2 linked regions of the Streptomyces sp. 2114.4 genome follow. The protein of the gene in region 2 interacts with the protein of the main gene of each other region in a pairwise test. Links are inferred from orthologs where the notes say so. Each region holds a gene or a part of one and is shown on either strand. Other genes may lie near its edges. The genes, in order: rpe and eno.

Region 1 (3,261 bases), 1.9 Mb from region 2 along the record:
CAGGTACGCGGCGGCGAGCCCGAGGCCCAGGGTCCGGGAGGCCCCGATGACGAGGGCGGTCTTACGGGTGTCGGTCATGTGATTCCTCTTGTGGATCAGGGCTTATGGGGCAGGGCCTGTGGGGCAGGTCCTGTGGGTCGGGAATCCTGCTGTCAGGACTGCTGCGAAGCCGCGTTGACGCAGCTGGTGGACGTGGTGGAGAAGCGGTCCAACAGCGGGCGGGCGTGGCCCACTTGACGGTTCAGTACCTCGGTGAGGTGCGCCATACCGTGGGGGAGGGGCCCGCGTGGGTGCCGTCCGCCGGAGAGGTGATGACGATCATGAGTCAAGTCTCCGAGGGGTTCCGCCGGGCGTCCAATACCCTTTCCACCACGTTGATACCTTTCGGGAATGGATTTAGATCTGCGGAAACTCCGCTATTTCGTCGCGGTGGCCGAACACCGGCAATTCGGCCGGGCGGCACAGGCGTTGTTCATCGCGCAGCCCGTCCTCAGCCGGCAGATCCGCGCGTTCGAGCAGGAGTTGGGCTGCCCGCTGTTCACGCGGACCACGCGCAGCGTCGAACTGACCCCCGCGGGACGTCAGTTGTACGACGAGGCGGGCAGGATCACCACGGTGGTCGAGACGGCGCTGCGTCGCGTGCACGAGGCCGGGCGGGGCGAGCAGCGGATCGTCGTCGCCTTCTCGCCCGGCCTGCGCGTCTCGGAGGCGATCCTGACGTTCACGGCGAGCCACCCGAAGGTCCGGATCGATGTGTTTCCGCTGCGCTGGTGGGAGCAGGACGCACCGCTGCGCGACGGCCGCGCGCACGTCGGATACCTCCGGCGCCCCTTCGACGACACGGGGCTGCACACCGTCCCCATCGGTCACGAGACCAAGATCGCGTGCCTGCCCGTGACCCATCGGCTGGCCGGCCGTCGCAGCCTCACGTCGGCCGCTCTCGACGGTGAGCCGGTCCTCGACGTCAGGACGCGGCGGACCTCCTCACTGGAGGAGAAGTTCGAGCTCATCGCCTCCGGGCAGGGCCTCGCGCTGGTTCCCGTCAGCGTCGCGGGCTCGTACTCCCGCCCCGATCTCGTCTACCTGCCCGTCACCGATGCCCCGCCGGTCGAGACCTGCCTGGCGATGCCGGAGGGCAGCTGCGCGGGCCCCGCAGCGGACTTCCTGGACATCGCCACCGCGACGCTGCGCCGGCAGCCCGGCGAGGCGAAGACGGAGGAGGACGGCGGACGCGTGTGAGAGGGCTCATCGCCGCTCCCGCCGCCGCGCTCCGCGTCCCAGAAAGGCCGCACCGGCCCGCCGAAAACCCGGTCCCTCCCGCCGCCGCCCCTTCCCGGCCCGCAGGCCATACTGGGGGCATGGCCTTGATCAACCCCAGCATCCTGTCCGCAGACTTCGCCCGCCTCGCCGAGGAGGCCGAGGCCGTCAAGGGCGCCGACTGGCTGCACGTCGACGTCATGGACAACCACTTCGTCCCGAACCTCACCCTCGGTGTGCCGGTGGTCGAGTCGCTGAGCAAGGCGACGGACACCCCGCTCGACCTGCATCTGATGATCGAGGACCCGGACCGCTGGGCGCCGCAGTACATCGAGGCCGGAGCCGGGTCCGTGACCTTCCACGTGGAGGCGGCGGCCGCGCCGGTGCGGCTGGCGCGGGAGATCCGGGCCAAGGGCGCGCGGGCGTCGATGGCGCTGAAGCCTGCCACGCCGATCGAGCCGTACGAGGACCTGCTCCCCGAGCTCGACATGGTGCTGATCATGACCGTGGAGCCCGGCTTCGGCGGCCAGGCGTTCCTGGACATCATGCTGCCGAAGATCCGCCGCACCCGTGAACTGATCTCCCGGCACGGCCTGCAGCTGGGGCTCCAGGTGGACGGCGGGGTCTCGGCGGCCACCATCGAGCGGTGCGCCGACGCGGGCGCCGATGTGTTCGTGGCGGGCTCCGCGGTGTACGGCGCGGACGACCCGGCCAAGGCGGTCAGGGACCTGCGCGAACAGGCCGAGACGGCGACCGCGGCGGCGGGCTGGGGCTGCGCGCACTGAGTGCGAGTGCCGGTCAGGGGGCGAGTGCCGGTCGGGCCCCGGAGCGAGAGCCCGGCCCGGCTGATTCACGCCAGGGGAATCCGCCCGTGGCGGGGGCCGTGCCGCCCGTTGTACGGGGCGCAACCGAGCGTTCACGAGGGTCGGGACGGTCATGGTCCCCGTTGCCGCCGGGTTTCTGAAAGGATGAGCAAAGACTCGATCAGATGCGCAAAAGGGGAGAATTTCGTGGTAGCCAGCCGCCCACAGTCCGGAATGGGCCCTGCCGAGCTGGTGCAGGCCGCGGCCATGGCCCGCCGTTTCTATCTTGAGGGCAAGTCGAAGATCCAGATCGCGGAGGAGTTCGGCGTCAGCCGGTTCAAGGTCGCGCGGGTGCTGGAGACCGCCCTGGAACGTGATCTCGTACGGATCGAGATCCGGGTGCCCTCCGAGCTGGACGCCGAACGCTCCGACGCCCTGCGGGCCCGCTACGGCCTGCGGCACGCGGTCGTCGTCGAGTCGCCCGCGGACGCTCCCCCCGCCTTCGGCGGCCAGACGCCGCCCGACGACGCCGCGGACCCGGAGAACCTGGGCGAGGTCGCGGCCGATCTCCTCGGTGAGCTGGTCACCGAGGGCGATGTGCTGGGGCTGGCGTGGGGCCGGTCGACCATTCATATGGCGGCCGCGCTGCACCGTCTCCCGCCGTGCACCGTGGTGCAGTTGACCGGTGTGTACGACGCCGGTACCGCCGACCGCGGTTCGGTCGAGGCGGTCCGCCGTGCGGCCGATGTCGCCGGAGGAGAGGCGCATCCGATCTATGCGCCGATGCTGCTGCCCGACTCGGCGACCGCCGAGGCGCTGCGCCGCCAGACCGGGATCGCCCGCGCGTTCGACTACTTCGACAAGGTCACCGTCGCCTGTGTCTCCATCGGTTCCTGGGAGCCGGGCGTCTCGACCGTCTACGACATGCTCTCGGAGCAGGAGCGGGAGCACTACGCCTCGCTGGGGGCGGCCGCCGAGATGTCAGCGCACCTCTTCGACGCCGAGGGGCGGCGGATCGGCCGGGACCTCGGCGAGCGGTGCATCACCGTCGAGGCGGACCGGCTGCGCCGTATCCCGGAGGTCGTCGCCATCGCGGGCGGCCGGCGCAAGGCCGCCGCGATCGGCGCGGTGCTCCGCTCCGGGCTGGTGACCAGCCTGGTCACGGACACCGCCGCGGCCGACCACCTGCTGCTGGAGACCG
Region 2 (3,230 bases):
AGGACGTGCAGGCACTTGACCCGGTCCGGCATGCCGCCCGCGCTCGGGAAGCCCTGCAGCACCTCGATGGCATCCCGCCGGCGGATGTAGTCCTCGTGGGCGGCCCGGTAGGCGGCGGCGAGCTCGGGGTCGCTCGCCAGCCGCTCGGTCATCTCCTTCATCACGCCGTTGGCCTCCAGCGTGCCGATCGCGGAGGCCGCGCGCGGGCAGGTGAGGTAGTAGAGCGTGGGGAAGGGCGTGCCGTCCTCCAGGCGCGGCGCCGTCTCGACGACGTCCGGCTGCCCGCAGGGGCAGCGGTGTGCGATGGCGCGCAGGCCGCGCGGCGGGCGGCCGAGCTGTTCCCGGAAGGCGGCGATGTCCGCGTCGGTGGGCTCGGTGGGCTCGGTCTGGGGCGGGGGGTGTCCATGTGCGCTTTCGGTGAGGTGAGTGGTGAGGTGGCGGCGGGGCGGCCGTCCGGCCCCGACACTACGGGCTGCCGCCGGGCGGCGGTACGGGCAGCCGGGGACTACCGCTTGTCGGCCGCGTCGACGGTGTCCCACAGATTCTCGTACCAGGGGCGCTGCGCCGCTCGCTGCCCCTTCGGTGCCAAACCGGTGGCGGAGCCGTCCTGGACGATATAGCCGGTCTCGCCCGGCATGAGGTAGTGCAGATGCCGGCGGGCCTGCTGGCGTACGAAGTCGGGGTCCTGCCAGCGCGCCTTCTGCTCGCGCAGCCGGTCGAGGGCGGCACCCGCGTCCTGGGCCTTACGGCGCTGGTCGGCGATGTCGGAGCGCTGGGAGACGTACTGCCTTATCGGGTACGCGAGGGCGACCACCAGGGAGCACATCACCAGCGCCAGCAGGGCGGCGCGGCCGGTGAGGCGGTTGCGGCGGGGCGGGCGGGCGCGGTAGACGCGGGCGGCGGCCTGCTCGCCGAGCGCCTTGAGTCGGGTCGCGGTCGAGAACCGGTCCGCGGGCACGTCGTCTCCCCTTCACTGACGGACGCCTGACTGCTTCAAGCAGGCACGTCCCCGGCAACGGTACGGGACCGTCGCCGGGGACGTACGGGGTGCTGGGCGGTTGCCTCGCCCGATCGGCCCTCTGCCCCGGTCGGGCGGGCAGCGGGCCCGGTGCGGTCAGCTGCCGTGGCGGAACCGCGGGAAGGCGGAGCGGCCGGCGTAGACCGCGGCGTCGTCGAGGATCTCCTCGATGCGCAGCAGCTGGTTGTACTTGGCGACGCGCTCGGAGCGGGCCGGGGCGCCGGTCTTGATCTGGCCGCAGTTGGTGGCGACGGCGAGGTCGGCGATGGTGACGTCCTCGGTCTCACCGGAGCGGTGCGACATCATGCACTTGAAGCCGTTGCGCTGGGCCAGCTCGACGGCGTCCAGGGTCTCGGTCAGCGAGCCGATCTGGTTGACCTTCACCAGCAGCGCGTTGGCGGAGCCCTCCTCGATGCCGCGGGCCAGACGCTCGGGGTTGGTGACGAACAGGTCGTCGCCGACGAGCTGGACCTTGGCGCCGAGCTTGTCGGTGATGACCTTCCAGCCGGCCCAGTCGTCCTCGAACAGCGGGTCCTCGATGGAGACGAGCGGGTAGGCCGCGACCAGCTCCTCGTAGTACTCGGTCATCTCGGCGGCCGAGCGGTCCTTGCCCTCGAACTGGTACTTGCCGTCCTTGTAGAACTCGGAGGCGGCGACGTCCAGCGCGAGCGCGATGTCCTGGCCGGGGGCGTAACCGGCCTGCTTGATGGCCTCCAGGATGAGGTCCAGGGCCTCGCGGTTGGAGCCCAGGTTCGGGGCGAAGCCGCCCTCGTCGCCGAGGCCGGTGGACAGCCCGCGCTCCTTCAGGACCTTCTTGAGGGTGTGGTAGACCTCGGCGCCCCAGCGCAGCGCCTCGGAGAACGACTCCGCGCCGATCGGGGCGATCATGAACTCCTGGATGTCCACGTTGGAGTCGGCGTGCGAGCCGCCGTTCAGGATGTTCATCATCGGGACGGGCAGGACGTGCGCGTTCGGGCCGCCGAGGTAGCGGAACAGCGGGAGGTCGCTGGCCTCGGAGGCGGCGTGCGCGACGGCGAGGGAGACGCCGAGGATGGCGTTGGCGCCGAGCGAGCCCTTGTTGTCGGTGGCGTCCAGGTCGAACATGGCCTGGTCGATCAGCCGCTGCTCGGTGGCGTCGTAGCCGACGAGCTCCGGGCCGATCTGCTCGATGACGGCCAGGACGGCCTTCTCCACACCCTTGCCCAGGTAGCGGTTCGGGTCGCCGTCACGAAGCTCGATGGCCTCGAAGGCGCCGGTGGAGGCGCCGGACGGCACGGCGGCACGGCCGGTGCTGCCGTCGTCGAGGCCGACCTCGACCTCGACCGTGGGATTACCTCGCGAGTCGAGAATTTCGCGGGCTACGACGACGTCGATCGACGGCACGTTGTCTCCTTCGTGGGTGTCTGGCGTTCTGCGCATGAGCCTAACGGCCCGGGGTGCGTCCGCCCGCCCTTGGCCCGCTCCGTGGGACGGAACGGCCCGGAATACTCCCCAAAGGCCCAGTTCGCGGGACATGTGAGGGCATTGTTCGCTGAATGGGAAAAAACCTTGATCGTCGCCGGTCACCGGCGTGCGGCCGCCTCGGCTGCGGCGGCCCGGTCACGGCGCCGGACGAGAGAAGCCCCGCCGCGACGCGCTGGGGAAGGGCGCGCCGGGCGGGGCGGTCTCACACAGGAAGCGGTCTCACGGAGGTCTCACACGGGAAGGGGGCTCGCCGCTCGGGCCCGCCTGATCCCGGTGAGCGGAGACTCAGACGTTGAGCTTCTGACCCGGGAAGATCAGGTTCGGGTTGCCGCCGATGACCGACTTGTTGGCCTTGTAGACGGACTTCCAGTCGGTGCCGTGCGCCTTGGCGATCTTGGCGAGGGTGTCGCCCGCCTTGACGGTGTAGTTGCCGTGGCCCATGGACTTGCGCTCGGTCGAGCGCGAGGCGTGCTGCTCGGGGGCGGCCGGGGCCTTCTTCGTCTCGGCCTTGGCGGAGCCCTGGTCCTGCTGGGGAGCGGACTTGGTCTGCGCGGAGCCGGAGGTGTCGACGTCGGCCGCGGGGCCGCCGGAGGTCAGGTTGCCGGCGCCGGCGCAGGACCAGGCGCCCGGACCCTGGATGGCCAGAAGCTTCTCGGCGGCGGCGATCTGCTGGGACTTGCTGGCCAGGTCGGCGCGCGCGGCGTACTTGGTGCCACCGGCAGCGGCCCAGCTGGAGTTGGAGAACTGC

The links.
Region 1: the proteins of eno (region 2) and rpe interact in binary tests that used the Escherichia coli proteins (3 or more experiments, as listed by UniProt). The link is inferred for Streptomyces sp. 2114.4 from one-to-one orthologs.

The regions. Positions count from the first base shown.
Region 1 is NZ_FYEY01000001.1:1,266,214-1,269,474, reverse strand. The notes cover bases 251-3,200. They hold rpe (ribulose-phosphate 3-epimerase), read left to right. Parts: upstream 251-1,358; coding sequence 1,359-2,042; downstream 2,043-3,200. Other genes in these bases: CFW40_RS05475 (sugar-binding transcriptional regulator), read left to right, coding at 2,295-3,200; CFW40_RS05485 (LysR family transcriptional regulator), read left to right, coding at 391-1,239. Also shown: CFW40_RS05490 (SDR family oxidoreductase), read right to left, coding at 1-78; more of CFW40_RS05475, read left to right, coding at 3,201-3,261. UniProt on the Escherichia coli protein: Catalyzes the reversible epimerization of D-ribulose 5-phosphate to D-xylulose 5-phosphate.
Region 2 is NZ_FYEY01000001.1:3,121,455-3,124,684, forward strand. Bases 259-3,177 are described here. They hold eno (phosphopyruvate hydratase), read right to left. Parts: upstream 2,402-3,177; coding sequence 1,115-2,401; downstream 259-1,114. Other genes in these bases: CFW40_RS13470 (DUF501 domain-containing protein), read right to left, coding at 259-356; CFW40_RS13475 (septum formation initiator family protein), read right to left, coding at 506-958; CFW40_RS13485 (transglycosylase family protein), read right to left, coding at 2,768-3,177. In the rest of the region: more of CFW40_RS13470, read right to left, coding at 1-258; more of CFW40_RS13485, read right to left, coding at 3,178-3,230. UniProt on the Escherichia coli protein: Catalyzes the reversible conversion of 2-phosphoglycerate (2-PG) into phosphoenolpyruvate (PEP). It is essential for the degradation of carbohydrates via glycolysis.